One region of the Paenibacillus sp. PK4536 genome, then DNA from elsewhere that is predicted to be linked to it. Evidence: predicted binding sites of a transcription regulator. Region 1 holds the regulator's gene; each other region holds the start of a gene.

The links. Region 1 encodes LexA, which represses DNA repair genes until DNA is damaged. Its sites were predicted from a motif close to CGAACATATGTTCG; they were not measured.
Region 2: a site for LexA is predicted at 5,800-5,813, ahead of recA (recombinase RecA). Genes of this name have one in related genera too.
Region 3: a site for LexA is predicted at 8,735-8,748, ahead of addB (helicase-exonuclease AddAB subunit AddB). Genes of this name have one in related genera too.

Annotation. Positions count from the first base shown of each region.
Region 1 is NZ_CP126313.1:4,114,623-4,125,747, forward strand. Features, by position in the region: gene metH (methionine synthase) at 1-550, opposite strand, end outside; gene mtnD (acireductone dioxygenase) at 764-1,303, shown strand; gene PO903_RS18210 (HAD family hydrolase) at 1,394-2,188, opposite strand; gene PO903_RS18215 (hypothetical protein) at 2,288-2,809, opposite strand; gene PO903_RS18220 (DUF896 domain-containing protein) at 2,993-3,202, opposite strand; gene yneA (cell division suppressor protein YneA) at 3,412-3,972, opposite strand; gene lexA (transcriptional repressor LexA) at 4,239-4,865, shown strand; gene PO903_RS18235 (hypothetical protein) at 4,941-5,414, opposite strand; gene PO903_RS18240 (hypothetical protein) at 5,530-5,766, opposite strand; gene PO903_RS18245 (glycoside hydrolase family 127 protein) at 5,793-7,769, opposite strand; gene PO903_RS18250 (glycoside-pentoside-hexuronide (GPH):cation symporter) at 7,831-9,219, opposite strand; gene PO903_RS18255 (AraC family transcriptional regulator) at 9,481-10,434, shown strand; gene PO903_RS18260 (CBM35 domain-containing protein) at 10,540-11,125, opposite strand, start outside.
Region 2 is NZ_CP126313.1:3,187,829-3,198,953, forward strand. Features, by position in the region: gene ymfI (elongation factor P 5-aminopentanone reductase) at 1-612, shown strand, start outside; gene PO903_RS14395 (DUF3388 domain-containing protein) at 935-1,702, shown strand; gene PO903_RS14400 (helix-turn-helix domain-containing protein) at 1,739-2,794, shown strand; gene PO903_RS14405 (YajQ family cyclic di-GMP-binding protein) at 2,923-3,411, shown strand; gene pgsA (CDP-diacylglycerol--glycerol-3-phosphate 3-phosphatidyltransferase) at 3,540-4,127, shown strand; gene PO903_RS14415 (competence/damage-inducible protein A) at 4,298-5,569, shown strand; gene recA (recombinase RecA) at 5,887-6,954, shown strand; gene PO903_RS14425 (regulatory protein RecX) at 7,099-7,866, shown strand; gene rny (ribonuclease Y) at 8,234-9,775, shown strand; gene PO903_RS14435 (TIGR00282 family metallophosphoesterase) at 9,841-10,635, shown strand; gene PO903_RS14440 (stage V sporulation protein S) at 10,793-11,053, shown strand.
Region 3 is NZ_CP126313.1:4,706,447-4,717,571, forward strand. Features, by position in the region: gene PO903_RS20895 (exonuclease SbcCD subunit D) at 1-695, opposite strand, end outside; gene addA (helicase-exonuclease AddAB subunit AddA) at 876-5,045, opposite strand; gene addB (helicase-exonuclease AddAB subunit AddB) at 5,042-8,593, opposite strand; gene PO903_RS20910 (hypothetical protein) at 8,786-9,220, opposite strand; gene PO903_RS20915 (class I SAM-dependent rRNA methyltransferase) at 9,460-10,830, opposite strand; gene PO903_RS20920 (16S rRNA (uracil(1498)-N(3))-methyltransferase) at 10,877-11,125, opposite strand, start outside.

The DNA of each region.
Region 1 (11,125 bases):
TCTGTTCAAACGCATTACGGATACCGATACTCCCTGCTTTCACGTTCAATGTATCTTGCGAGGTTTCTAATAGAAGTACATCTGAACCGCCTTCTATCAAAGCAACAGCCTGTTCCTGATAACTATCCACCAGCTCATCAAAAGTCACTCCGCCAGTAACCGATAATGTTTTGGTAGTGGGTCCCATAGCGCCTACAACATAGCGTGGGCGTTCAGCAGTGCTGTATTTATCAACAGCAGCTTTGGCAAGCTTTACTGCTGCTAGATTCAATTCTCGTGCTTGATCCTGAATATCATATTCAGCTAAAACGACTGATGTTGCACCAAATGTATTCGTTTCGATCAAATCTGCACCTGCAGCTAAATATTGTTCATGGATTTCTTGAATAACATCGGGACGTGTTAAAACCAATATTTCATTACAACCGTCCAGATCATCGCTCCCAAAATCATCAGCTGTTAAATCTCTTTGTTGAATCATAGTACCCATAGCGCCATCCAAAATCAGAATACGCTGTTCAAGTCTTTCTTGTAGGTCAGGCTTCTTCATCTATTCGATCCTCCCCGCAAAACGTTAGGCTTTAGTTTAACAGAAACCTTTTAACTAGAAAAGAATCTTATTTGTCATGTATCGATATATTATGCTTATAATGAGAGGGACCAACTTTATCTACACACAGGATGAAGTTTCTATGAAAGTATCGACAAAAAATGCTTTTTCTTTTATAATACAACATAAAAACATTGAAAGAAGGGTAATCCGATGGCTGAAATCAGAATTAGAAATACCAACGAACGAATTGCTGGAGATGACAAGGTTCTGGAGTTTTTGAACAAACATGAAGTGGTATATGAAAAATGGGATGCTTCCAAATTAGCTCCTGAATTGCAAGATAACTTCACTTTAACAGATGAGCAAAAACAAGCGGTTTTGGATACGTATGCTGAAGAAATCAAAGACCTTTCAGCACGTCGTGGTTACCGTACTTGGGACGTGATTACATTATCTGAGTCTACACCTGATCTTGAAGCGAAGTTAGCTAAATTCGAAGAGATTCATACACATACAGAAGATGAAATTCGTGCGATCGTATCGGGGAACGGTATTTTTATTATCAAAAGCCCTGAGCATGGATATTTCGATGTTGAGTTAGAACCAGGCGATGTTATTTCTGTACCTGAGAATACACCTCACTTCTTTACACTTGTTGACAATCGTAAAATTGTAGCTGTTCGTTTGTTTGTCGAAACAGACGGTTGGATTGCTGTTCCGTTTGAAGATAGCTCTTTCCAAAAAGCATAAGTATACACATACAAAATCCCTTACCGCTTTGATCGGGTAAGGGATTTTTGTGATGTGTTTGATACTATTAGTACGTAACCGATCAGTCTATTACACCAACTGAGCTGTAATCTGATGGATCTCAGTTAAGCTTTTAATTTCATAATCAGGCTTGATCTCACTATCATTGACTTTACCATTACGATTCACCCAGACAGACTTAATACCTGCTGCAAGTGCGCCTTTGATATCTGTAGTAAGCTTATCCCCGATCATCAGTGCATGATCAGGTTGTACTCCCAACAAACCAAGCGCATGCTCAAAGATCTCAGCATTCGGTTTCCCTTTGCCAAATGCACCCGATACAACCACCTGATCAAAATAAGGAGCTAATTTGGGCACACCGTCTAACTTTTCTTGTTGCAAAGCAGGGCAACCGTTGGTCAGTAACAATAGCTTCACTTTACCTTGTAATTCATCCAAAATCTGAAATGTTTCTTCGTAGATATGAGGACGGTTACGTCGTTCTTGAACGAATCGATCAGACAGTTGTAGTGCCAAAGCTTCATCTTCGATCCCCATTGCACTTAGACCGTTACGCCATGATTCTTTGCGATAAGTCGGTGCAATTGCTTGCAATTGACGGAATTCTGGTTGTTCACCTGCGGAAAATTGAGCCCACAAGCCTTCAAACGGATTAATTCCTATCCATTGTGTAAATGGAAAAGTCTCATAGGATTCATAAAGTGCTCTTGCTTCTCTACGTACAGCTTCTTCCAAAGCGATAGGATCTACCCCTGTCGCTTCCTGAGCCACACGACAAGTCTCTGCAAAAGCTTCTTCTATACTGCGTTCATCCCATAATAACGTATCATCTAGATCAAACAACACGGCTTCAATACTCACTGCCTGTACCTCCTCAACGATAATGATTACTTTGACTATACTAGAACTAGATGGCTTGCTCAGATATAGATGCTATATGCCAATCATTCTCCAAAAAGCTTACGCTTTTTCTTGAATCGTAATTTTGTGTTGTGCTGCAAATGTACGCAAATGCTCGCTCATTGCATCTGTATCATAACGGTTTAGAGTACGAGAGAATACCCAGCTTCCACCTTTGGAGCTATGTTCAATAACAACATATCCTTTTTGAAGACGGATACTTTTCACTTGAGATGAAGAAATCAGACGATCACGATTAAATTTGGTTGTAATCAGTGAATCTCTACCAATTTTCAAGTACGGTTTGCGGAAATAAAGCATAACACCCAGTAAGATATACAATGCGACAGTAATGATAAAGATCGCACTAAATCCATCAGCTGTTGGATACATAATACCCATAACAGCATAAATAATTCCCAATATCACTAGAGCAGCTGGAAAAACAATATTTCTTCCTTTATATGCCGTATATTCGGAAATACTGGTTTTGCCACCGATAGAAGTCTGACCTTGTTTTCTACGTGTAGCATTGACTTGCTTTGAGTTACGTCGAACTTGCCTTTCCCAGGAACGGGACATACTTTGTTTCCCCCTAATAGATAATGTAAGCCTTACAATAAAAGCAGAAGACTTCCTTCTATCTTATCATGCCAGAACAAGCCCCAAATTTCTATAGCAAAATAGGATGCTCTGTTCCAGATCGGCTAGAGCACCCTTACTATCGTTCATTTTTCTTTTGTAGATTGAAGCTATTATATGTTCTTATTTCTGACTATTTTTGGTGTTATCCGATGGTTCAGTATCTTCTACAAATTCAATTGTATCTAATTGTTGACGGAAATTACTACGAATATTATTCAAATAAACAGCACGTAATTCATCACGCTCTATCGTTTCTTCTGCTGTAAGACCTGAACTTTTCTTTTTGCGAGCTAATTCATTGATGCGTGTAATCAGTGTATCGATATCCATAATTAACCTCCATGTGATCGGTGTGCTTTTTGCCCCACTAACTTTGACATGTAAAAAAAAGCTTGTCAAGATCTATAGATCTCAACAAACTTTGACGATATTGATCGTTCGATCACAATATTCATAAACGGATGACGTTATCCCATACACAAACTACCTGCGATACATGTATCCATAAGTCATGTATATATTAAGTTTAGTATAGTGTATTAATCGTAAGGAATAACCAACACATCTCCTGCTTGGATTTCGCTTGAATCCAATTGATTCTCACTACGAATCTGAGCAATATAATCTCGTGTATCTGTCTGTACAGATTTGTATTCTTTCGCAATACTCCATAGACTGTCCCCTGCATGTACCACTACTTTTTGTGTAGGGCCTTCTACTTTGTCTGCAACTACGAAATTATGAATAACTCCACCGTATAACAATACGCCTGCAAAAACAAAACATACCATCAAACGTCCGCCTGATTTCCATTTTACTTTTTGCGCTGTGCTTTGGATAAGATGAAGTGTTTTTTGACGTAACGTCTTTTTGCCTTTTGGTTGAATCGGCTTACGGATCTTCTGTACGGTAGGTACGTAAGTCCATTCATCCACAACTACATCTTTGTCCGCTCGTGTAGCATGAATAGCTTCTTGTTGTGCTTGTTTTTCCGAATAACCTGTTGATGTATGATGTATATCTGATCCTGATGTATCAATCTGTTGTTCATCCTCTTCAGACTGATTGTGGATGCTACGATATGTAGTATATTTTAACATTGTCATCACGCTCCAAACATTTGTTCTTGTTTTCTCAAATTCACTATAACACGAACATATGTTTTACTCAATAGTTTTTTACGAACTTTCGTTCGTGTTTTTTATCGCAACTTTTGGACTATAGATAATGCTATTTAGATGATGAATAGACTACGAAAATAAGCAAATAACAAATAAATATACAAATTTTAGAACTTATGTTTGTACGAACGGTAGTTCTATGTTATAATTTTGCCAAACGTTACTAGCATTGGGGTTGATAAGGTATGTCAAAAGTTTCAAGTCGCCAACAGGCCATTTTGGAATTTATCCGAAATGAAGTCAAACTTAAAGGTTACCCGCCATCTGTACGTGAAATTGGTGAAGCTGTAGGTCTTGCTTCTAGTTCTACTGTACATGGTCATCTGGATCGTTTGGAGAAAAAAGGACTGATTCGACGCGACCCGACCAAACCTCGTGCCATCGAGTTGTTGGGTCAAGAAGAGTCTGAAAGTAATATTCTTTTCGCTCAAACGGTATCTCGTGTTCCTATTATTGGAAAAGTAACCGCCGGTGTTCCGATTACAGCTACAGAACATATTGAAGATTACTTCCCTCTACCACAGAATTTTACAGGTGAAGGACAAGTATTTATGCTTTCTGTAGTTGGAGACAGTATGATTGAAGCAGGGATTTATAATGGTGATTACGTGATCGTACGTCAACAACAAACCGCTGATAATGGCGATATTGTTGTCGCTATGACAGAAGACGATGAAGCAACGGTCAAAACTTTTTACAAAGAAAAAGACCATATTCGTCTACAACCTGAAAATCCTATGTATCAGCCACTACGTCTGACGCATGTTACGATTTTGGGTAAAGTTGTAGGTTTGTTCCGTAATCTGCACTAAATCATATGTATCATAAGAAAAGACCACTATCTTAATCGGTAGTGGTCTTTTTTGTAGTTTATTACTATTACATATTTATTGTATATATTTCCATAGAGCCGTTTTAATAACATCTTCAGCTTCGATCTCACTAAAAGGAACATCTACTTCTTTTCCATTCTGCTCCATTTTATACATCCACACAGGATGATCGATTGGATTTAAATATAATGATTCTACAGCAAGTTGAGGTTTTCCTGGATTGTGTGAGCAACTATATTCTATATAAGCTTCTCCATGATAGTGCTCAGTCAGATTTTTTTTCACGGCATTGATCGTAATAACAACGAGAGCGATTGTAATGACTAATTGAGTTCCATCTTTTTTTTGAACACTACAATCTTCTTTGAAATTTTCTTGGATCTCTTCTAAAATCGTAGAAAACTTCATCCATAAATCTTCGCAGTGTTCCAAAAAATGTTCGTGGATTTCTAAAGAATAGGTATGAGCTTTTTCCTTCTCTACTTTCTCTTCTCGCGCACGTATTGCCGCAGACTCAATCCAACCCATAACCTCACCTCTCTCATAAGTTAAATTACCCTTTCATCATAACCTAATCTGAGAGAATGAATACCTTTTATTTCCTCTTACTATTATATTTTTCCAACTAATATCTTGTTCTACCTTATCCAAAAAGCTTAGTATCCATTAATTTAGCTAATAATGCTTTGAAATCTTTACTTTCTGCTTTTTCTGCTAATTGAGATTCTAATATATTGAATTTTTCTGCTACAAAATAAGCATTCAAAAATACGCTCAGATGATCTTTGGCAATCGCTTCTGCATTCTCTTTATCTGATGAATAACTTGAAATCACAGTGTATGCAAATTTTTGGGGATCAATTTTCATTTTGGATTTCATTGTGTATTCTCCTTTCTGAATGTTTATTAAGCTTTATTAAGCCATACACGCATTTCGCCTATTTGTCGGTTCGCCCAGCAGTAATAAGGAATTAGACGTAACGCTGTAGACTTATACGTTTGAGGAGCTTTAGAAGCATATAATACATCTTCCCACTCTGGTTCTATATTTCTTTTTCGAGCTTCTACTTTAATCGTGCCTACTCCACCTAATAATTGTTCATCAAATTCATACTCATATGTCTGATCTTGCGTTAACTGAACCAAATGCAAATGCTCTCCATTATCAACCTCTTCTGCACAATATATAAATGGCCCTCGACCTATAGCAACTTTGCCTATATCCGCCCGTACTAATGGATGAGCGGTATATTCTTTAATCTCCATCGGTAACTTCAATTCTAGCTTGTCATTACTATGCCAGATTCGATCAATGTGTATATATCCGTTGATGGGGTCTGCATCTATAGGATTACCATTTAACAATAAAGAATAATGTTCAGCCCAGTATGGCAATCTAATGGCTAATGTAAACGAAGTGGATTGCTTCATCTGTGTGACTATAGAAACATCACCTTCCCATGGCAAATTAGTAATTTGCTCCAATTGCACAGGATGATCATTGATCTCTAACTCTGTTGTATGGGTCATAAATAAATGAGTGTATATCGTATTTGTGTCTGCTTGAACAGTATAAATATATTTGTGAAGTGATGTTAATAAGCGAGCTAGATTCGGCGGACAACAAGCACAACCGAACCATTCTGGTCTTGTAAATTTCACATGACTTTTCCCCGGATCATGACGGCTACTTTCTGGATGCACTTCTAGCGGATTGACATAAAAGAAATGCTTACCATCCAGTGCCATACCACCAATAGCAGTATTGTATAAGGCACGTTCTAGCACATCTGCATATTCAGATCTCGCTTCATTTTTGAGCATATTAAAGGCAAAAAAGATTAATCCGATCGAAGCACAAGTCTCACAATACATCGTATCATTAGGTAAATCATAATCGAGTGTAAATGCTTCTCCATCTACTGTTGATCCTATTCCTCCTGTAATATACATGCGCTTGTTGATTATATTTTTCCAAAGACGACGACAAGCTTCTAACATCGCGTTATCCCCTGCTAATAAAGCAACATCTGCCATAGCAGTACACATATAGACTAATCTTACGGCATGACCTTCTGCGGTCTGCTGTTCTAAAATCGGTTGATGTGCTTGATAGTACTCCAAAGGACGATGATTCATACCTTCAATTACAGCTTTGTGACCATTATCTGCTGCTTGTTGTCTGGCAAAAAATGTTGTATCCGTTCCACGCTCATACAGAAAATAACGGCTAAGCTCCAGATAACGTTGCTCTCCAGTCAATGAATACAGTTTGGTTAATGCTAGCTCTATTTCTTCATGACCATCATAGCCTTGAATCTGATGTTCTTCTTTGCCAAAATGAGCATCTATACAGTCTGCTAATCGACAAGCGATCGTTAATGCTTTTTCATTGTGAGTCGATTCATAATAAGCAACAGCTGCTTCAATAAAATGACCTGCACAATACAATTCATGACTTTCTGCTAATTTTTTAAATCTACGCTCTGGTTCTTCGATTGAGAAATACGTATTGAGGTATCCATCTTCCTCTTGTGCTAAAGCAATCAGATCTATCACGCCATCTGCTAATTCTTGTAACTCTGTATCCGCATGAATCGATAAAGAGTAAGCAACCGCTTCAAGCCATTTGTACACATCACTATCTTGGAAAACCCAACCATAATGATGACCTTGCTTCAATCCAGCAGCAATTTTGAAATTCTCTATCGCATGACTTTTTTCAGAAGGAATACTATTATCGTTTCTTTCTTTTTCAATCGTAATATTCGCATTATCGTTCAATACATTCCATTGGTAAGGAATCATTTCTGTACGTACAAGTTCTCGATAATGAGACCAGAATGGATCGGTAATCGTAAGTGATTTTAATTGTAAAGACATCGTATGTCTCCTCTCATGTTGTACAGTATTTATAGTGATCGACCTATCCATCATTTTGTATTTACGTATTAGTATGATGTTCTTTAATTAATAATTGTCTGCGGATATAACCTTCATTTTTTTCAAAGCGTCGGTAAAATAACATCGGAATAATACCTAAAGCAAATACGATAGCGGGTAACCAGATAAAGACGAACTGAATACCGGATAATGATTGTGTACTTTGAGCCACATTCGGTACATACCCAAACGAGGACATAAATTGTGTAGGAATAAATCCACCTAGTCCTGATCCTGCTTTGATACAAAAAGCACTACCTATCGCTGTCAATATGCCACTTCCACGTAGACCTGATTTCCACTCGCCATAATCTACTGTGTCTGACAACATAGCAAACGGCATAGAACAAGCAATTCCTGAACCTATACAAGCTACAATCCAGCCTACAATCAATATGCTAATATGATCCCCTGCAAAAAAGAGAACCACTTGTCCACAGACTGCTAATATAAATCCAAAAATCATCGTTGAATATTTATTCGAAACCTTTACAATAAACGGAATCATAATCATACCAATCACTTGAATAATCGAAATTCCGTTGATTAAAGGAACCAACTCTTTATGACCAATATTGTATTCAAAATAATAAACCAGTGTAGATGTACGAATCGTTAATGCAATCCAAAACAATAGATTAGCAATCACTAAAATAATCCATGGCCAGTTGCCTTTCATTGCTTTAAAGCTTGATTTGAAAGGAATCGTTTTGATTTTTTCTGTATTTATTTCTTTAAGATCTGCAAAAGCGATCAAAAACATAATAATAGAAACGATTCCAAATACACACAGCGTCCAAAAAAAGCCTTTCTGATCATTACCTGCTCCGAAAAAAGCCACTAACGGTAAAGTAAATGTTACGGCTGCAAAGTTACCTACATTTCCGCCCACCATTCGAAACGAATTCAAAACAACTCGTTCATCTGGATTTCTACTTAAGTTAGGTAAAATAGAAGTGATCGGCGTTGAAATTCCGGTATAGGCTATCCCTGCTAAAATATAAGTGACTGCCGCATAGATCACTTTCGATGTTCCATCCAAATTGGGCGTTGTAAACGTCAATATGGTAAACACAGCAAATGGAAAACATAACCACAAAAAGTAAGGTCGACTTTGTCCATATTTGGATTTTGTTCGGTCTACGATAATGCCCCAAAGCGGAGCATCTACCGCATCGACTAACCGAGTAACTAATAATAATGTTCCTGCTATGCCTACAGATAAACCAAACACATCGGTATAGAAATAAAGTAAGTAGGCACCTATAATGCTGTACAACAAATTACCGCCTGTATCTGTGAGCGCATAACTGATTCTACGATGAAAAGGAACTTTATCATCTAGAAGAGTAGACTGATGCTCTGGCGAAGATTGGGAAGTAGATTCCATAATATAGCCTCCTGAGTCAAATCAAATAACAACGATTTCCTTCTCTAATAGTAAGCGCTTACGTATGTAAGATAAACTTATGATTTCGTAGGAAAGGTATCTATTTCCGACTTTATATTATATTTAAAAAATTAGGTATTTGTATACATAGTTGTGCTATACTACCCTCAAAGTACAAAGTATTTAGCAAACACATGAAATAAGTATACAAATCCGACTTTTAATATCCAAAACTGACTTTTGAATAAGGAGTGTTTACATATGTTAGTAAAACCGATCTCCAAAATAAACATTGAACGGCCGCTTGCTTATTTTAAATGTGGGCAGTTTGTAAGCGATGAAGGTTGGAAACATAAACGAATGAAGCTAGAAAAAGATTATGAAGTGATTATTGGCTTAAAAGAAGTGATCTACCTTCAAGTAGGAGACACACAGTATGAAATCAAGCACGGCGATGTATTACTTATTAAGCCTGACGTAGAATACTTTGGTTATACCGCTTCCAAAGCAGGGGCTAGCTTCTTCTGGCTACACTTCTTCCCTCGTGATCTAACTCAAACAGAATCAGGCGATGAGTTTATCAGTCATCTATTTAGTACCCTACTGACAGAACAGAAAAATGAGATTAATCGTTATGTATGCTTACCTGATTTCTTCTCACTACCGTATCTCGATAAACCTATTATCTTGATGAAGCAGATTTTGGATACGTCTAATACTTCTTACTACAGCACGTACGCAGTAGATTATCTAGTAACTGAACTGATGATTGAACTGACTGACAAGTACTTGCAACCTCTTATTCATAATGAGCTTCTACACAAAGAATACAATCAGAAATTTATGCAGATTTTAGAATGGATTCGAGTCAATATTTATCATGATCTCACTGTACAGAAAGTAGCAGATACATTTTGTTTTAACGCCGATCATTTAACTCGTTTATTTAAGAAAAATCTAGGAATGAGTACGATCCGTTATATTAATACACTCAAGTTAAGTCTGGTCAAAGAGTTATTATGCACCAGCAATGCGTCGATCAAAGAGATTGCGTATCAATTGCATTTTCGGGATGAAAAGTACTTGATGAAGTTGTTTAAAAATTATGTTGGGATGACGCCTACTCAGTTCCGTGACACTTATACCAATACCTACATGAATACTGTAACCGTAGACCCTGATATTCCTATTCCAAAGCATCTTTTAACAGAATAAATATAACTTATAGAAAAAATAAATATAACTTACAGACAAAAACGTGCTCACCCTTATTCTACATTCGAATATGGGAAGCACGTTTTTTATCAATGTAAGATTAGACTATTTAACTTCAATATAATCCAGTTCTGCATATCCTGTACCTTTATTGAATGCAATCGTATTTTCGCCTTGTTTCAACGTTACAGGAACAGTGATGACTTTGCGTGTTCCTATATTCGGAATATTAGCGATCCATCCTCCTGTTTTTGGATACGTAATGGTAGTGGATGCTTGATTATTAACAGATATATTTTGCGTAGAATCGCCTGTTGTTCCATTACCATAACCTACTTCCATCTTATACGTTCCACCTTTTGGAGCATATACAGAGAAAGTCACCGAACTATTTGGATTATCTATATTTCCTACAAACTGGCGATTAGAAGCAAATGAACTTCTTGCCACTCTAGCATCATTGATTTTGGCATCTTCTGCTTCGACTCTTACTTTAAAATCACCTACAGGCTGCAATTGAATATAATCTAGCTCCGCAGAACCTACTGTGCCTTTATTAAGTTTCAATACATTACTTCCTGCTTGCAAAGAAATTTGAGTCTGAGCTGTATTACTATTTCCTTCAGATAACCAACCACCTGTTGTTGGATATTGAACAGTTGTGTTCGCTTGATTATTTACAGTTAATTGC
Region 2 (11,125 bases), 930 kb from region 1:
GATGTAGCTCGTGTCTGTCTGGATTACGGTGTGAAAGTACTGACTATTGCAGCAGATTTACGCAGTATGGAACAGATTAAGCGGATGCGTGAGAAGTTGGAACAGCATGACATGTTGCCTGATATTCTGGTAAATAATGCAGGTATCGCTCATTATGGAATGTTGACTGATATGACAGAACAAGATTTCGATGATGTGATTGCTACCAATCTCAAAAGCGTTTTTCTTTGTACTCAAGCTTTTATGCCGCATATGATCCATCAACGGTATGGACGTATTATTAATGTGTCGAGTATCTGGGGGATCACAGGCGCTTCTTGTGAAGTGTTGTATTCAGCAAGTAAAGGTGGAATCAATGCTTTTACCAAAGCGTTAGCCAAAGAGCTAGCGCCCTCTGGTGTGACTGTGAATGCGATCGCGCCGGGTGTAGTGCGTACAGAGATGATTGCTCATCTGGAACCTTCGGAAATTGAATCGTTGGAAGAAGAGATTCCAGCAGGACGAATTGCTGAACCAGATGAAATTGCTTCGATGGTTTACTTTTTGGCGTTGCCTGAATCGGGATATATGACGGGACAAGTAGTCAGCCCGAATGGTGGATTTTTGACTTGAGGTTGTTAAGGACGTAAGATATTTAATACGATGAAGGAGCTTCTATATTTAGATATAGAAGCTCCTATTCATATCATGATATAATCGTGTAGTTTGAGTGATGACGAAGTTGTTACTGTCTGCTTCTTGCCTTTCTATTTTATTTTATATATCATTAACGTGTTAATGACTTTGCATTGAACAGCAGAAAAGGGTCGGAGTTCGTACAGACTATCTGCTTTGATGACTATATAGTAGCACCGTTGTAAAAATAAATGTTTGATCCATCGACATAGGATTCGAGCTATAAAGTATTCATGCGATAGAAAGGTTAGAGGTGAACGTGGAACTAAAACAGTGGTATTTGGAGTACAGGATACATAAAAATCGTCCTGGTCTATTGGGAGATGTGGCGTCTTTATTGGGTATGCTGAATGTTAACATTTTGACCATTAATGGTGTAGAGGGTAAGACCCGTGGTATGCTATTAGAGACAGATGATGATGAGAAGATTCGTTTGCTTGGCGATATGCTCGCTAAAGTGAGCAATATTACAGTGACGGCTTTACGTCAACCCAAGCTTGTTGATATTCTAGCTGTACGTCATGGACGTTATATTGAGCGTGATTCGGATGACAAGAAGACATTCCGTTTTACAAGAGATGAACTGGGCTTGTTGGTTGATTTCCTTGGTGAAATATTTAAGCGTGAAGGCAATCAGATTATCGGTTTACGTGGAATGCCACGTGTTGGCAAAACAGAGTCGATTATCGCAGGTAGCGTATGTGCGATGAAACGGTGGACATTTGTATCTTCGACTTTGCTTAGACAAACGGTACGTAGTCAATTATCTGAAGAGGAGAACAATCCAAACAACATCTTTATTATCGATGGGATTGTGAGTACGATTCGTTCCAATGAACGTCATCACCAATTGCTTCAAGATATCATGGCGATGCCAAGTACCAAAGTGATCGAACATCCCGATATTTTTGTGCGGGAATCTGATTATGAGTACAGTGATTTCAACATTATTATTGAATTGCGCAACAATCCGGGAGAAGAGATCGTCTATGATACATTCACGGAAAGTTATGCGGATGATATATAAAAAAAGTCAAAAACATTATAACCAGGAGGTAATAGTATGTCAGATCTAGGTCGGCAGTTAAGGGATGCCCGCCTTGCGAAAGGTTTATCACTTGATGATGTGCAAGAAATGACCAAAATACGTAAACGCTATTTGGAAGCTATTGAAGCAGGAGATTTTAAAGTACTTCCAGGCAGTTTTTATGTACGTGCATTTATTAAAACGTATGCGGAAGCGGTAGGTCTTAGTGCGGATGAGTTGTTACAAGAGCATCAAGACGATGTTCCAGAGACCGAAACAGAAGCAGTGATGGAACCGGTAGTGCAACAAAGGCGAGCGGCAAGAAGAACATCTTCAGGATCGGGACGAAGCGGTAAATGGTTATCAACAACATTGATGTGGATATTCCCATTATTGATCGTCGTATTGGTCTACATTTTCGTAGTGCGTACAGATAACGGTGCTCCTGAAGTGGCAACAAATAACAAAGGTCAACAACAAGAGACAACACAACCAACGACCACGACACCACAGGCAACAACTAAACCGGAAACAACAACGCCAACAACTCCAGAAAGTACAACGACAACACCACCGACTGGAGCAGGTACAGATCAAGAACAATCTACACCTGAAGCAACGGGTACGGATGAAGAAGCTACAGATCCTACAACGACTACAGATACAGCTTCTCAACCTGTGATTACACAAGCAGGTAAAGAAGGCAGAAACACTATTTTTAATGTGAATTACACAGGTACGACACCGCTTAAAGTAAGTATCAAAGCAACGGGTCAAAGTTGGCTTGAAGTATACAAATCAGCAGATTCTAGCGGAGAACGTTTATTTTTCAATAATACGGAAAGTGGACAAGACCTTTCTTACGATCTAGCGGATACAGGATTATATATCAAGTCTGGTAATTCTCCAGCTACCGATATTACAATCAATGGACAACCGATCACAGATGGTAAAGCAACTTCACGTATTGTTTTGAAATTAGTGAAAGAAGCTCCGGCTACAGAAACTACGGATTCTACGGGTACATCGACAGATTCTTCTACAGATGCGACAACAGATGAATCGACGACTACAGAGACAAGCGGAAATTAATGGTTAGTCACACAAAAAAGGACATACCTTCAAGCTGCCATTAGACAGCAGATTAAGGATGTCCTTTTTGTGCCATTAGACTTGTAACAACATATATTCTATAATTTTACCTAAAAGGGGGAAATCACATGGCAGAGAGTTCATTCGATATTGTCTCGAAAATGGATATGCAAGAGATGACAAATGCGATTACGCAAACAGAGAAAGAATTAGCAAGTCGTTTTGATTTTAAAGGAAGTAAAAGTACTCTAACGTTAGAAAAGGAAACATTAGTTGTGGTTTCTGATGATGATTATAAGTTAGGTGCTTTGATTGATATTTTGCAATCCAAAATGCTCAAAAGAGGATTGCCTATCAAAAATATAGACTATGGAACAATAGAGTCTGCGTCGATGGGAACGGTTCGTCAACGACTCAAATTAAAACAAGGTATTGATCAAGAAAACTCCAAAAAAATCAATACGTTAATCCGTGATGCAAAATTGAAAGTGAAAAGTCAGATTCAAGGCGATCAGATTCGGGTTACCGGAAAGAATAGAGATGATTTGCAAGCAGTAATCCAATTGCTTCGCAAAGCAGACCTTACTGTGGATCTTCAATTCACGAATATGAAATAAATCAGGTATCACCATGGTTGTGATCGAATTGATGGAGGCAGTAAAAAGATGAAACAAAAGATGCAGGCGGGAGCAATTACATATCATTGGTTCGCTGTTGAAAATAGATGCAGTAAGGAGGATACACAATGAATTTACCTAACCGCATAACGCTTACCCGTATTTTCTTAGTACCGGTGATGATGTTGTTCCTGCTCGTTAATTTTTCGTTTGGAGAAGGGCTTTTAAAAATTGGAGCATCTTTTGAGGTTAGTTACAACGATCTTATTGCGGCTTTGATCTTTATTATTGCAGCAAGTACAGATGGCATTGATGGACATATTGCACGTAGTCGTAATTTAGTCACCAATCTAGGGAAGTTACTTGATCCTTTGGCTGATAAATTATTGGTATCTGCGGCATTGATCTCATTGGTGGCTCTTGGTAAATGTGAAGCATGGATGGTTGTGATTATCATTAGCCGTGAATTTGCAGTAACAGGACTTCGTCAAATCGCATTATTGGATGGCAAAGTCGTTGCAGCTAGTAATTGGGGCAAAGCCAAAACGATTACACAAATTATAGCGATCTCTGCTTTAATGATCAATAATTTCCCATTTGCTTTACTAGGTATTCCATTTGCGGAGATTATGATCTGGGCAGCTACACTAATCACAATCTATTCCGGTATTGATTATTTTGTCAAAAATAAATCGTTACTTCATTTTTCCAGTTAAAATAACCTGTTTCTGTTCATCAGAAAATAGGTGATATAACAAGTAATATAGTGTAAGCGGCGATAGGGTTTTCTCTATTGCCGCTTACTTTTGCCATAGTCACAGTACTTTGTATTCATTTCGAAGCATTTACATCACAGAGCAACCCTAATAATAAGGAGGCACTTGTAATGAAAGCAGAAATTATCGCAGTAGGTACAGAACTATTACTAGGTCAGATCACTAATACGAATGCCAGATATTTATCTCAACAATTATCCTATATGGGAATAGATGTTTATTATCAGACTGTAGTAGGAGATAACTTAAATCGACTCAAACAAGCGATTGAACTTGCAAGCAGTCGCGCAGATGTTATTTTATTTTCGGGCGGAATTGGACCTACTCAAGATGATCTGACCAAAGATGCATTAGCTGAAGTTTTAGGAAGATCAATCTATATTGATCCAGCTTCTATGGAGAAAGTCGCTAGCTTTTTTGAAGGCAGAGACATTACAATGACTGAAAATAATCGTCGCCAAGCTCTTGTGATTGAAAACAGTCATGTGCTTGCTAATTCTACAGGATTGGCTGTAGGAATTGCGATTGAAGATAAAGAGAAATATTATATCGTTCTACCAGGACCTCCCAAAGAATTACAACCGATGTTTGAAAATGAAGCGAAACCTTGGCTTCTTGAGCATGTGCTCACAGATGAACATCCTATTTATTCAAAAATGCTTAAATTTGCAGGTATTGGTGAATCTGCTCTTGAAGATGCATTAATTGATCTGATCAGTGCTCAGAGTGATCCTACGATTGCACCTTATGCCAAAGAAGCAGAAGTGACTATTCGTCTGACCACCAAAGCAGCTACAGAAAAAGAAGCGATGACCAAGCTGAAAAATATGGAAGCTCAGATTCGTGATCGTTTGCCTAATCATATGTATGCTGATCAAAATATAAGTATAGAAGAACAAATTTTATTAATGATGACAGGTATGAAGTTAACCCTAACTGCAGCAGAAAGTTGCACAGGGGGTCTACTGATGCAAAATCTAACTCTTATTCCGGGAAGCGGAAATGTATTTCTGGGTGGAGTCGTCTGCTATTCCAATGAAATGAAAGAAAAAATGCTAAATGTCCCTCATGAGTTACTAGAAGGCGAGAATGCTCCAGGAGCAGTTAGCCCAGAAGTAGCAGAAGTGCTAGCGGATGAAGCTAGAAAAACATTAGATACAGACTTTGCTGTATCGATTACCGGTGTAGCGGGTCCAGGTTCTTCGGAACGCAAACCTGTAGGTTTGGTATATGTAGGGCTAGCAGAACGCAATCAACCTACACAGGTATTTGAATTGAATATCCGTGGTAATCGTGAATCGATCCGTGTTCGGGCTGCCAAAAGTATCCTGTACCGTTTGTGGCTTCGTTTAAGTGAACTTCAGAAGGAATCTGTAAAATAGTACACTTTAAATAAAACAACCTGCATCAGACGTACAAGAGCCTATGAAGCTTATTGCAATTCCTACGTCTGTTATGCTAAAATAACCGTAGACGGAAGAACCGCAGCAAATTTATTTGTTGCGGTTTTTTTTATGTTTATAGACCCAAAATCAAGCAATACATGCATCTATTTGAAATCATTATTTATTACCAATAAATGTAATTAAGTAATGATTTCATGCCAAAAAGACGAATATATGTTCGAAAAAAGCTTGGCAAATGAGAAAAAAAGTAGTATAATTAGAGTATAAATAAGAAGAAGAGGGACGTGAGTTTATTGTCAGATCGTCGTGCAGCGTTAGATATGGCGCTTCGTCAAATAGAGAAGCAATTTGGTAAAGGTTCGGTTATGAAACTTGGAGAATCCACTCATATGCAAGTTGAAGTTATTCCTAGTGGATCTATTGCTTTGGATATTGCTTTGGGAACAGGCGGTATGCCAAGAGGACGTATTATCGAAATATACGGACCAGAATCTTCAGGTAAAACAACAGTAGCACTTCATGCTATTGCTGAAGTTCAAAAAGCTGGAGGACAAGCAGCATTTATCGATGCAGAGCATGCTTTGGATCCTCAATATGCTAAAAACTTGGGTGTTAATATTGATGAGCTATTATTATCTCAACCAGATACAGGTGAGCAAGGTCTAGAGATCGCGGAAGCTCTTGTACGTAGTGGCGCTGTAGATATTATCGTTATCGATTCTGTAGCAGCATTGGTACCAAAAGCAGAGATCGAAGGCGAAATGGGTGACTCTCACGTTGGTTTGCAAGCACGTTTGATGTCTCAAGCATTGCGTAAATTGTCTGGTGCAATCAGCAAATCCAAAACAATCACGATCTTTATCAATCAGCTTCGTGAAAAAGTTGGCGTTATGTTTGGTAACCCTGAGACAACTCCTGGTGGTCGTGCACTTAAATTCTACTCTACTGTACGTCTAGACGTGCGTCGTATTGAAGCAATCAAAAACGGTAACGATGTTGTCGGTAACCGTACACGTATCAAAGTTGTTAAAAACAAAGTGGCTCCTCCATTCAAACAAGCTGAAGTGGATATCATGTACGGAGAAGGTATCTCCAAAGAAGGTAGCTTGATCGATATTGGTGTAGAACACGATATTGTTAACAAAAGTGGTGCTTGGTACTCTTACGAAGGTGAGCGTATGGGTCAAGGTCGCGAGAACTCTAAGCAGTTTTTGAAAGAAAATCCACACATTGCAGATATCATTGAACAAAAAATTCGTGTATCTAGCAATTTAACAACAGTGGTTGAAGAACCATCAGCTGAAGAAAAAGAAAAAGAAAGTCTTGAAGAGCAAGAATTATTCTCTAAAGCAACTGAATAATCACTTTAAGATGATATATGCTTAAATCCTGTAGCGCCCAGGACGTGAAATACGTTCAGGGCGCTTTTTTATTTATATTTAATAAAAGATTCATCTGATCACTATACACTGATTTAAAATATAGATAGACGAAAGGAAACAATTATGGCTGATTATCGTCGTTATGCTAAAAAACCGTCCAATACTAATACTACCTCTGAACCTGAGGCTGATGAAGAATGGGATATCTATGCAGATGAAGGAGAGCGTCTAGATGGGTTCCCTGATGAGGGTGAAGTAGAGATTACGGCTGTAACCCCTCTACGTAAGCCTAGGCATCATTATAAGTTAACCTTCGGTGAGTTGAACCTTATGGTGCATGAAGATGTTATGATCAAGTATCGGCTGTTAAAAGGCATGTCCTTTTCTAAAGAAGAACTAGAAAATATTGTGATCGCTAATGAACGTCAAACGGCTTATGCAGAAGCACTGAATTATTTGAGTCGCAAAGCACGTACTCGAACAGAGATTGCACGCAAGCTTAAAGAAAAAGAAATTCATCCTGAGATCATTGAGACGACTCTTGTACGATTACAACAAGAGAAATTAATCGATGATGAGTTATATGCTCAACAGTGGGCCAAACAAAGAGTGAATAGCCAGAAAAAAGGTAAAGTATGGATTAGACAAGAATTACGCCAAAAAGGTGTAAACAAAGAAAATATAGAGCAAGCTTTGGAAGAAATCGATCCTAATGATGAAATCGCAAGTGCTACAATACTAGCAGAAAAAAAATGGAAATCGACTTCGGGAGAAGTTTTTGATAAAAAAAGAAAAACGATGGCTTTTTTAATGAGAAGAGGATATTCTTCGGATATTGTAAGGAAAGCCCTAGATGCTGTTCAACAAAAGCCAGAAGATGATTGGGAATAACCACTAAAATCCAAATATAATAAAACCGAATAACCGCGTCATTTAGGGTAACAAACTTGACATCGTTAAATACGGTTACTGCAATTGCTTGACAATGTCTTTTGGCAAATAATAAAATGTACTTGTGCAGATTGTCATTTTTACGTCATCTTTTCCCGGCAGGTGATTAGATGAAGTGGGTAATGAATTCTGTAGCAAGACATTTCTGAAGAATTTTAGAATGTTTGATCTCCCTATGAAAAGGGAATTAGCACATGTACCCGCATGAGCAATGGAACAAATGTATAAGGGACGAATCATCGATTAACCAAATGAACATGTAATTCCCAGGGAATACCTTGGAGGAATCAGCGAGGAGGTGAACAGAATGGAAGTTCTCTGGACCACAATTCTCGTTGTTGCCGCATTATTCTTTGGGTTCTTGGTCGGATATTTTATTCGCAAGTCTCTTGCAGAAGCTAAAATTTCTAGTGCTGAACAAGCTGCTATCCAAATCGTAGAAAGTGCGAAGAAAGAAGCAGAAGCACAGAAAAAAGAAACAGTTCTGGAAGCAAAAGACGAAGTGCACAAACTCAGAACTGAAGCTGAAAAAGACATTCGTGAGCGTCGTAATGAAAATCAACGCCTGGAAAGACGATTGTTGCAGAAGGAAGAGTCGCTGGATAAAAAAATTGAATCACTAGAACGCAAAGAAGAACAAGTGGCTAACAAAGAGAAACGTATTGAAGAGACTCAGCAACAAATTGAACAACTTCACACCAGTCAGGTTGCGGAACTCGAACGAATTTCTAATCTGTCTATGGAAGATGCTCGAGGTATCATTTTGAGCAACGTGGAGCAGGAAGTTCGCCACGAAACATCACAAATGATCAAGGATATTGAACAACAGGCGAAAAATGAAGCAGACAAACGTTCTCGCGAGATTATTACTCTTGCTATTCAACGTTGTGCTGCGGATCATGTAGCCGAGACTACCGTCTCTGTTGTCACCTTGCCTAATGAAGAAATGAAAGGCAGAATTATCGGTCGTGAAGGTCGTAATATTCGTGCATTGGAGACACTTACAGGTATCGATTTAATTATCGATGATACACCGGAAGCTGTTATCCTTTCTGGATTCGATCCGATTCGCCGTGAAATTGCCCGTACCGCTCTTGAAAAATTGGTAGCAGATGGACGTATACATCCTGCAAGAATTGAAGAAATGGTGGATAAAGCACGTCGTGAAGTGGATGAGCGTATCCGTGAATACGGTGAGCAGTCTACATTTGAAGTTGGCGTACATGGACTTCATCCAGATCTTATCAAGATTTTGGGACGTCTCAAATTCCGTACCAGTTACGGTCAAAACGTACTCAAACATTCCATGGAAGTGGCTTACCTTACAGGTTTGATGGCTTCCGAATTGGGTCAAGATATCACTTTAGCGAAACGCGCAGGATTACTGCATGATATCGGTAAAGCACTCGATCACGAAGTGGAAGGTTCTCATGTAGAGATTGGCGTAGAGTTGGCTAAGAAATACAAAGAACATCCAGTTGTAATTAACAGTATCGCGTCTCACCACGGCGATACGGAAGCGACTTCTATTATTGCGATGCTTGTGGGCGCAGCAGATGCATTGTCTGCCGCAAGACCAGGTGCACGTCGTGAAACATTAGAAACGTACATCCGTCGTCTGGAGAAACTAGAAGAAATCTCTGAATCCTTTGAAGGCGTAGAGAAATCATATGCTATTCAAGCCGGACGCGAAATTCGCGTTATGGTTCAACCGGATAAAGTGGATGATGCAGATAGTTTCCGCTTGGCACGTGATATTACGAAGATGATCGAAAATGAACTGGATTATCCAGGACATATTAAAGTTACTGTTATTCGTGAAACGAGAGCAGTCGATTACGCAAAATAAAGAACGATGCGAAAAGTGACCTGGCAATCAGGTCACTTTTTCTCTTCGTGGACGGAGGAATTATCATTAAAGTTATATTTATTGGAGATATTGTTGGAAGTACAGGTCGTAAAGCGATTAAAGAGACGCTACCTCGGTTAAAATCAAAGTATACCCCGGACATCATCATAGCTAATGCCGAAAACTCAGCTTCAGGTCGGGGCATTACGCGAGGAATCGCTCGTCAACTTTTTGAAATGGGTGTACACGGTATAACGATGGGTAACCATACATGGGACAACAAAGAGATTTTTGAATTTATAGATGATGAACCCCGTATGATTCGTCCCGCTAACTTTCCTCCAGATACGCCTGGACGTGGATATACGATTATCAAAGCCGGCGGTAAGCAGCTAGGTATCGTGAATCTGCAAGGTCGTACATTTCTACCAGCGATCGATTGTCCTTTTCGCAAAGTCGATGAGATTATGGATGAATTGAAAGGGAAAGTGAATTGTGTATTAGTTGATTTCCATGCAGAAGCCACTTCAGAAAAGATTGCGATGGGATGGCATTTGGATGGTAGAGCTTCTATGGTCGTTGGTACACACACTCATGTCCAAAGTAATGATGACACCTTGCTACCTGGCGGAACAGCTTATTTGACCGATACAGGTATGGTAGGTTCATACGAAGGTGTACTCGGTATGCAGCGTGATGCGGTATTGTATAAATTCCAGACACAGTTGCCCGCTCGTTTCCAAGTGTGTGAAGGCAAATGGCATTTTCATGCTGTGTATGTGGATATAGACGATCAGACAGGCAGAGCGAAAAAGATTGAAAAGATTCGTATGTATGAAGACGAATGGCATATGGAATAGTTTCAAGTCCCAGCAGAGTGTTTAAAATCTTTATAAATTTTATGTGAAATATCATTGATTTTTGATTTTATGCAGCAGGAACCAAAAGGATGTTGTCGAATATTATCTACTAATCATGGAATCAAGCCATCATTCATTCCCAGGGGAGGTACTTATCATGGAAGTATTAAAAGTTTCAGCAAAATCCAACCCGAATTCTGTAGCAGGAGCATTGGCAGGGGTATTGCGTGAAAGAGGTGCTGCTGAACTTCAAGCAATTGGAGCAGGTGCACTGAATCAAGCAATCAAAGCAGTCGCTATTGCCCGGGGATTCGTAGCACCAAGTGGAGTTGACCTGATTTGTATTCCAGCCTTTACGGACATTGTGATTGATGGAGAAGACAGAACCGCCATGAAGTTGATTGTAGAACCTAGATAATAATGCTGCTATCCTGAACGTAAGTGGATGCCTATAATGATCCTATTATAGAGTGTAAATCTTGCAACAGAG
Region 3 (11,125 bases), 590 kb from region 1:
ATCATTCCTTCTCCTTTGACTGCTTGAGCACGGTGTAGATGACCCAGCGCTGTATATTGAGCTCCTGTATATAATGCAGAAGGATCAACTGTATACGCACCACCTACTTGAATAGGGCGCTCTGAATCCGATTCGACTCCTCCAAGAGCATAGATATGGCTCATAGCTAGATTGATCGTATCCGAACGGAAGTCAGTCGCTAATTGTCGCATTAACATGCCTACACGTTCACTATAGGCACGACGTATTAAATCTTCATCATGTTCCTCGGTTAATAATTCATTCAGTCTAGCTTCGGATGGATAAGGTAATGCTGCCACTATAGCTGTCTCTGAAGTACGAGGTACAGAAATAGTTAAAGCCTGTGCAGCAGGTGTACCTAATAAATAAATACCTCGCCCTTGAACCAATGGTGTCGCTGACGCAATACGATCAGGTTGATCATGATTCCCTGCGATAACAGCCAGTGGACGACCATTAGCTGTTAATCTAGCGGCGGCTTCATAAAATAATTGTTCTGCTACAGCAGGTGGATTCACAGAATCATAGACATCGCCTGCCATCAGAATAAGATCGGCTTGTTGATCATCTGCAATCTGAACCAATTCATCGACAAAAGCGATTTGTTCATCGAGACGACTTCTGCCTTCTAATGTTCGACCAAAATGCCAGTCAGCTGTATGTAAAATACGCATAGCTTTCTCCTTTTTAAGTGATGCTAGAATTGGGGTGTATATCGAATCAAAGGAAGTTTGTCATCTTATAGACTAGCTTCAAAATGCCATTAGTCTTATGGACAACAAACTACCTTTTTGGTTTACCATTTTAGATTGATGAATGAAAAAGAGTTAGGTTATTTAATATGTTAATCCTGTTTAGATTTCTATCGCTTCGTTAATGTCGAAGAAATACAACCATAATTGATCGACTTTCCAATGCAAAGAATCTTGAATCGCTTGCGCATACAGCTGAAGTTGAATACGATAACGATCTTTCAGCGCTTCTATACCTCCATGGGTATCTACTACACGATCGGTTTTGTAATCGACAATGATCCATCGATTATCAATCTGGAAAATGCAATCGACTATTCCCTGTGACAAAATCTTATCACCTGCATCATTGATCGGAATACCATAACTAAAGGCTAATTCTCGTCTGATCTCTGTAGCTTGCAACATTTGTTGACCGAGCGGTGTTGCGAAAAAAGCAACGATCTCATTCGCATGTACACTATCTGCTTGATCCTGACGTAGAATTTGGCGCTGAACCAGATCTGCTTTGGTCTGTTCAACTATCTTGACATCTACATATCCCTGATCTAAAGGCACTCGCTGCATGACAGTATGATATGCGGTTCCACGTTCTGCTCCGCTTAGACCACGTTGTTCCATAAATTTAGGACGTTGCAATTTGAGTGTACTTCCATCTGCTTGGTGATCGATCGCACCAGACAAAGTAGCTGATTGCTGAGAAGATACATCTGTTTGCAATCTATTCGATACAGGCTCAGCTGAAGAGGTCTGATCATCTGTCTGATTTTCCAGCAGTATACCTGCCCGCTGTAAAATAGTGCTCATCAAAAATGGATTAGCCCCTTTGACTTGTGGCACATCTGTTATGGATTGATCTTGATGCTGATCGGTATAATGTCCAATTGTAACCCGTTGATCCAGAGATTCATGGATACCGTCTACAGCTGGAGATTCTTCTGAAACCAATTGTCGCTTGATTTCACTAATCGTTGTTTTGGCAGTAATATGAGTCGATAATTCATACGGATACTGCCATGACAGTCTTTGTTCGACTTCTTTCGCGTTCACAGACGTATCAATATCTTCAACAGCGAGATCATGATTATTTTCAAAATCAGTCACAGGCTGTACCTGTTCCCCATCTGCAATCTGTTGCAAAGCAATCCACTTGGGATCATGTTCGCGCAAAGCTGTTATCGATTGCTCGGTATCTTCTGTTTTCGATTGTAATTGACGACTATCCAGAATGGTAATGCTCCACGGTGTTGGATCATCTGCCAAGCAAGCTGAATAAGGTCCTGCCGCAATTTCGTTACGCTCACGGAATACAGAAGCCGCACGATGGCGCATTAATGCTGGACCCACCCAATCAAGATACGTCCGGCTTTTGGCTAATACATAATCAGGCAGTTGCAAATGATCAGAGTTCTGAACCTGACTCCATGCCGAGATTTTTTTGTCGATATCTTTGACTGTTCCAATCATAATCAGTTTGTCCCGAGGACGAGTTAATGCTACATAAAGGACACGCATTTCTTCTGCTAATAACTCTGTGGCTGTACGACGACGAATCGCCAAATTCGGTAATGTTGGGTAACTCACACGTGTATCTTCATCTACAAATTTAGGGCCGAATCCTAATTCTTTATGCATCAAAAAAGAAGTATTTAAATCTTGCATATTGAACATTTTGGACATGCCTGCTAGAAACACAACTGGAAACTCTAGACCTTTACTTTTATGAATAGTCATAATTCGAATAGCATTTTCTTGACCATCGACCGAAGCTGTAGCTCCTAGATCACCATCTGTATCTTGCAGACGGCGAATAAAACGCATAAACCGAAATAGTCCTCGTGAAGATGTAGACACTTCAAATCGACGAGCACGATCATATAGTATTCGTAAATGATGTTGACGTTGCAATCCTCCAGGTAAACCAGCTAACCAGTCGAGATAACCTGTATCCCGGTAAATACGCCAGATCAGATCACCTAGTTCACCTTCTCGTGCTGCTAATCGCCATTGATTCAATTGTTCAAGAAAATGAAGTAATTTGTAACCCCATTCTTCCGGTTGTTCTTGCATATGTTCAGCCGCTAACATCATGGCTTGATAATACGAAGTGTCTTTGCCAAATAAGCGAATGGTCGCCAATTGATCTTCATTCAAACCAACAATCGGTGAACGCAGTACAGAAGCCAGTGGGATATCTTGTTGCGGATTATCAATTACAGCTAACAAAGATAGAATAATCTTTACTTCCACTGCTTCAAAAAATCCTTGATTCAGTTCGCTATATGCAGGGATACCTTCACGTTGCAATTCCTCTAATATGAGTGGTGCCCATGCTGCAGTTGAACGTAGTAAAATAACCATATCGCGATATTCAGCCGGACGTAAACTATCGACCGATTTATCATAAATCATCAATGGTTTGCCATCAGGCTCTACCATTTCACGTACTCGTACAGCAATCGCTTGTGCTTCTAAGCGAGCAGATTCCATTTCCGAGACTTCGCTATTGCCATATCCCTCACTATCATTACTGTCATCTGCATTGTTGTAGTCAGCACTTGCTCCACTTCCTGCACGATCAATAATCCAGCATTCTGGTGCATAGGCAGTTTCGTCACCCGGTGGATAAGTTGCACCGGCTACTAATTCTGCTCGCTCATCGTATTCGATTTCTGCTACTGTTTTATTCATAATCTGTCTAAAAATCATATTAACAGCATCGACAACTTGATGACGGCTACGGAAGTTACGAGAAAGATCGATTCGTCGTCCTTCTCCTTCCCAATCGTCTTGATACTTCTCATATTTATCTAAAAACAGCCCCGGTTCTGCCAGACGAAAACGATAAATACTTTGCTTCACATCACCAACCATAAAGCGATTCCCTACCATATCTCGTGAAATGAGCTGTACTAATTCTTCCTGTACAGAGTTAGTATCTTGATATTCATCGAGCATCACTTGATCAAATCGTTCACGATATTCCAAAGCAACTTGTGAAGGAATCACATGCTCAGGTGTAGAATCGGCATGACGTAATATATGAAGAGCGTAATGTTCTAGATCGGCAAAATCGACCCATCCTTTACGCTGTTTCTCCTGTTGATACTTTTGACTAAAACGAATCACTAATTCTGTTAATTCTTTCATCAATGGAAATGTTTCACGTAATTCTTGAGCAAATTCATCAGGAGTTCTACCGAAAAATAAATTTTTGATCTCAGCTAACGATTTTTTCGCATTTTCACGCAATTGTTTAACAGTTTCTTGTAATTGAGGATCGATTCCCTCTTTGCGTACTGCTTTTAATTTACCGAAAGCCGCGCTTTGGAAAACGGTATACAATTGCTCCCACGGCTGTACAGTCATTGCAGATTGAAGGGCATGAATCACTTCCAGATCATCTCGTAGACTATCTGCATAAGCTACAGGTCCCCCCGGCAATAATGCTGTATCTATCGCTTGATGTAGCACCCCTTGAATACCTTCTAATGTCAAAGCAATATCAGTCATAATATTCTGTACCCATGACGTATTTTGCAATGAAGACCCATCGGTTACATCGAATTCAGCCGCTGTTCGCTCTAACCAGTATTCAGGCCATGGATGACTACGTGCAAAATGATAAAGGCGCTCTACCAAAACCAAAGCGGCATCATCACTTCGCTCTCCACCGAACCAGTTCATTAAGCGGTAAAATTGCTTATTATCACGCTCTTCTTCTTCGGTATACTTTTCTTCAAATAGTTCAGTTAACAATTCTTCCCGCAAAATATCACATTCATTAGCAGTCGCTATCCGAAATCCCGGATCTAACGGAATCATCGAATAATAACATTGAATAATTTCTAAACAAAAAGAATGTAGCGTCGTGATCGATGCTTGGCTTAACAAAGCCAATTGTTGACGCAAATGATCATCTTCCGGGCGACGCAATACTTCTTTGTCCAGAGCAGCACGTATCCGTTGTCTCATTTCAGTTGCGGCTGCTTTGGTAAAGGTAGCCACTAACATCCGATCCACATCCATTGGATGAATAGGGTCGGTTACTTGACGAATAATACGCTCCACAAGAACAGCTGTTTTACCCGAACCTGCCGCTGCTGCAACCAGCATATTTCCACCGTCCAGAGAGATCGCTTTCCACTGATCATCGGTCCATGTACTCTGTTCAGGCTTAGGCATTTCATTTCTAACAGGCAATGGTTGATCATGGTCTGCGAATAAATGATCTAGTGATTCATTATTGTCGTTATCGTTGTTATGGATCATGAAGGTGAATCTCCTTTCTGGTAGTCATGACGGTTTTGTAAAAGTTCCCATGTTTCATTTTTGCCCGGTTTTTGCAGTAATTTATATTGATTATCTTTTAGCGTTTCATCGAATTGGCAGACTGATTTGTAATCACAGTAATCACATGCTTTTTCTTGCTCTATACGATAAGGTGTAATCTGTGTTGTACCGTCTGTAATCTGCGTCCCAATTTCTTGAGCCGTCTGACGCACATTACGAAGCAATTCTTGCCATTGCTCTCCTGTGGCTACTGCTGAACTGCTGTAAAATCCTCCATCTGCTTTGACAGCTACAGGAAGAATCGCAGAATATCCTTTATCCAGTTCTGTATCCATTTTGCCGATCACGTCACGGTCTGCAAGAAGTAATCCTTTCATTTTGAAACGCTTGAGCATTTCTTGTTCGGATTGTTGCATACTTAGCCCGTTCCCTGCTTGTAGCATCGGATTATGCACATGGAAATAAAGAGCACCTGCCGGTTGTGCCGATTGACCTAATTGTTGTTCTGCATGAGTTAGCAATACATCCAGATACGTCAGCATTTGCAAAGCAAGTCCGTAATAGACTTCATGCAATTTGAGATCGGTTTGACTGGATTTGTAATCAATAATCCGTAGCAATAATGTATCATCACCTTCAGCAACATCCACCCGATCAATTCGTCCTACAATCTCCATCGTACATCCATTTTCAAGGGTGAAACGAAGCGGTGGCCATTGTCCGTTCGGTCCAAATGCCAGCTCTAAATAAAGCGGCTCAAAATCTCCACGGCGTGCTTGCTCTCCCAACATAATCGAAGCACGGCTTACAATCTCACGCAATTTACGTGAAATATAATTGTATCGTTTGGAACTGGAAAGAATCTGTCCTTGCAGACGTGGGATATGCTTATCTACAGCTTCATAAGCGATCTCTACACACTCTTCACGAGTCAATTCTCCCCATGCCCGTCCTTGCTCTTTCAGTGTAGTGGCAAGATCGGTTAAGGAAGCATGGAATAACTGCCCAATATCAGGTGCTTTCAACCGATACTCTTGGCGTTCTCGCAATCGTAATCCACGGGAAGCAAAGTGAGCGAAAGGACAAGAAACAAACTGCTCCATACCTGATACACTGGTACGTAACGTCTGCCCGTATAAATGCCGACTGGTTTCCGTTTCTAATAATTCGCCTGTATTTCTATAAAATAAAGATTGAACTAACATACTGATCTGCGGTCGCCATGCTTCACGTGCTGTATACCAATTCAACACATGCCACCATGAATCTGCAATCGTTGTTCCACGACTCCATTCCCGTAACTGTGCTATTACATGTGGTAACGTTGTAGTTGGTGTAGTCACATATCGCAAAGATTCTATATCATTAGATTGAGCAGATAATGGAGTAGTAGCAACTTGTTCTTGTAAAAAAGGAAATAATTTATGCACATTCGTAATCACTTCAGAAGGCAAAAGTCCTTTATCTTCATCGTCTGTCAATGCATAACTAAGCCATAATTTGGAACTGGCTACCGTTAACGCATGATAGATCAAAAATTGCTCATTTAACAAAAGACGCTTACTACCTGGAGACAGCTCTAAGCCACCTTCCAACATATTCGTTCGTTCCGGTTCACTCAAAATACCACTGTCTGGAAATAGTGAAGGCACAATCCCTTCATTCATGCCCAAAACGAATGCATATTTGATATCCATCGGACGAGTACGATCCATAGAACCGATCAACACCTGATCAATCGCTGGAGGAACAATCCCTAGACGGATGCCGCTTAATCCTGTTTCCAGTAAGCCTGCAAAAGTTCCCAAATCTATAGCATCTTCTGCCATAATATCCACCATCTGATCCAGTAAATCGATAATTTCTCCATAGATCTGTATATGTTCACGCGCACGTAATGGATTGCCTTGCGCCGTAGCTGTGGTACTCATATGTTCCAAATGCATCGCAATCTGACAATCTTCCAATAGCTGATACAGAGCGATACACATTTCTTTGGCATGTTTTGCTTTTTTGATTCGTTTTTCAAATCGGTACAATGGTTCCACTACTAACTGACGTGCTTGTTGCATGCGTTGTCCTTCAGCTAATTCACGTTCGCTAATTTCTTTAACTTCATCCCCCGCTTCGAGTGAAAGGCTAGGAATACCTTTCCACGGATGTCCATCTGTCCAACGTGATCCATGAATCCCAGAAGCCAACACCACATTTTCCAAACGATCAATATCTTCTGTAGTGACACGTCCATCATCTGGAAGTAATAGCCCTGTCTTGATACAGCGGAATACATCTTCATACCGCCAAAAATATTGCACAATATCCAGTGCTGAACGTATAAACTCTGCTAAAGGATGTTGTAAAATGCTACGTTTCTGATCGAGAAAATAGGGAATTTCATAGTCTTGTAGTAGTGGTGCAATAATATGTTCATAATCTGCTAATTGACGTACAAAAACGCCCATCTCTTGCCAGCGTGCACCTTCTTCACGAGCCAAACGAATCATTTCGCGAAGCGCACTCTCCACTTCTGAACGACGATCAGGAGCAGCATACGTATGAATATCTTGACGTTCATTTACCTGCTTCACATACGGAGCTTGTTGCCAGCGGTGAGATGAACGATATGCATTTTCCAAATGAGCAAGCTGTGGACTGGATTGAAAACGAACAGGAACATCTATAGGATTCTCCGAAAGATTTTCAACATCTATAGTAAACGATTCATCAATCGCTGTAGCGTACTGCTTTAACTTGATATACGTTGTAGCAGTCTGATGGAAAAGCTCTAGCTCATGAGGAGGCTCACCATTATAAGGACGATCCAATGTTAACGCAATCGTGACAGAATTGGCTTTTTGCAATAAAGCTGTAATCACAGCATATTCTTGTGGAGTAAAGCTATGAAATCCATCTATCCAGATATCGATATTATGCAGCACCTGTGATTCTGGAATCGCCAAAGCCAGATCTGTTAACGTATTTTCCCCATCTACATATAACCCTTGCAGATTCTGTTCAAAATCTTCATAAATACGTTGTAGATCATGTAATTTATCAATTAACAACGGTGAGCGCGCCGAAGTGGATAAACGGTCACTATATTCCGTTAACTGTTCTAATGTAATCGTATGACGCTTAAATTCATTATATAATTCGCTTAATTTGCCGATAAAACCAAACTGATCGCTAGATGTACCAAACATCCGTAGTTGTGATTGATATCGCTGAATTAATCGATAAAGAAGCATTTTTTTACCTTCTTCACCGATCGGTGTTTTGGCACTTCCACCTACATCTTGAAGCACCCAATTAGCTAAGCGTCGAAAACCGTACGTTTGCACACGTACATTTCCTTTCGATTGATTAGAACGAACAAGTGCATATTGAGCTTGAAAAGAACCCTGTTCAGGAACCAGTAGCAATATAGGCGGTCCATCAGGTTGTTGTGTAATATTATCAATGATTCGCTTAGTGATGGTGGTCGTTTTGCCACTTCCAGAGCGACCTAATAAAAAATGCAATGGCATATGAGTTCACCCTTATTTATTATAGTATAGTCTTCACGATGCATAAAAATTGTTCTATTAGAGCGGTGCAATCGATGTTGACGTCGCAAAAACTCCTTTTTGTAGAACGCCGCACCTGGAAACTGCTAACCCGATAAGTAGCGAATATGTGTTCTATTTTATTATAAAAAAAGAATAGCCATCTGACAATGACTATTCGGCGTTGCTCTTGTTCGGATGTAGTTCTAACTCATAACGCTGACAAGCAATTTCAAACACATCATCATACGTAAACAGTATAAAATGACGCAGTTCCTTTAGCTCTTGCTTCTGCTGCGCTCGTTCCAAAAGTGGAGACTGACGATATTCCAACCAGTTCGACTTAATGTCCGATTGCCCTGGCGGTAGCTGATCACTATACAAATCGAGTTCTACCATATTAAAGTAGAACACCCCTTCAAAGCGAAGCGTGTACATGACAAAATCGTCTGACTCGCTTTTACTTGCTAGCGCACCATTAAACTCACCTGCTAACGTCATTCTGCGACCCAGTCCATAGTAAAGCTTATCCACATAGATCGCATCACGTCCATACAGATAACCGAGTGGCGTGATCACCGCTTCAATTTCACTTTTTTGCTCTGACAATGCAATTCCTCTTTCATGATCGATTTTATATTTATACATGATTTTTGTGAATGTGGATGTTGTAATTAAAATAAATGATTAATTATATATTTCAAAGCATATACAGTCTACTGTTTATTGTACTACAGAGACCCTAGATCAACAGCTAACATGTAAGAGGTAGCTTTAACATTCCAGAATCACGAATAGATTAGTCAAGTCATCTAGCAATTTTATAAACACTCTATTAAAATTACGATTTAAAACGTTTTACTACGTACTTCAAAGATAGCGAATTTCAAATAATGTCCTTCGTCTACACCCAAAATTTGCGGATGATCTTTACCTGCTGCACGCCATTCAATGAGACGTAATACTTTACCCGCATCTTTAGCTGCATCTTGAATCGTCTCCAAAAATAGATCAGGACGCATATGATACGAACAACTAGCAGTGACTAGATAACCACCTTCATTTACAAGCTTCATTCCGTGTAAATTAATATCTTTATATCCACGAACAGCACCAGCTACAGCACTTTTCGTTTTGGCAAAAGCAGGCGGGTCCAAAATAACAACATCCCATGAACGTCCACCAGAAGCAGTCATCGGTTTGGACGTATCTTGTTTGCTATCTGTGCTACTACGTAATTGACGCTCATCTAATCCTTTAGCATTACGGCGCAAATAATCAAAAGCATCATCCACTACAAATTCAACACGATCTTCAAATCCATTTAAACGTACATTTTCTTTGGCACTTTCGATTGCGTGTGCTGAGATATCAAGGCAAGTTACTTTTTTGGCTCCATAATGACAAGCATGTAGCGTAAAGCTTCCTGTATGTGAAAAGCACTCTAACACATTAGCTCCATCCCAATAAGGGAAATCGACAATTTTGCCATTACGATTCATAGGCTTATGCGTCATATGCCCATCTACTTCAACTTCAGTCAGTTCAATTCCACTACGATCTCCCCAACCTAACATCAGTGGAGCAATCGAAGCACGATTTTCACGCTGATCGAAGAAATAACCTGTTTTTTGACCTTCTACAATATCCACTTCAATCAATAGACCATTTTCTGTAACCGTTACATGTCGAGGACATTCTCCATATAACACACCGGTGACTTCTTCTAGCCCTTCTAATTTGCGTACAGATACATCGCTACGCTCATAGATACCTAATGGCTGCATAACTTGTACCAATGCATCAATAATCGATTGACGACAAGCATCCATACCTAACGTCAATAACTGGACAACCAATACTTCTCCAAAGCGATCTACGATTAAGCCAGGTAAAAAGTCTGCTTCACCGTAAACTAGACGATATGCATTTTCTGTAGGCAAAAAACGATGACGATGCTTGAGACAACGAGTGAAGCGCTCTACAAAAAAAGCAGTATCCATTTCTTCTAAAGGCTGATACGACACTACCCGCACTGTGATCTGAGAAGCTGGATTATAATATCCAGTTGCCAAAAAGCGCTTCTGATGCGTCAATACACTCACTAATTGCCCGGGAATAGGATCTCCTTCAACCGAAGCAATCTCATTTTGAAAAACCCACGGGTGAGCTTGTTCTAATCTTTTTTTACGCTTGGGTTGCAATATAACACTTGCCAATAGTATTCCACTCCTTCTTCATATACCTGTTTATTGTTTAAGCTCTTTATACGTTGTTAGCGCTCATTTCGCCTGTTTCATACATGATACAAGCCAGTGCTGTCATCGCAGCGGTCTCTGTACGTAAGATACGTCTTCCTAGACCTGTAGCTACTGCACCACTTGCTTCGGCTGCTGCTACTTCTTGCTCGCTGAATCCACCCTCAGGTCCGACAACAATCATGACACGAGTCACTTGATGAGAAGCATGATCATGATCTGCTGTTAACGATTGTGCAAAAGGTTGAACCACATC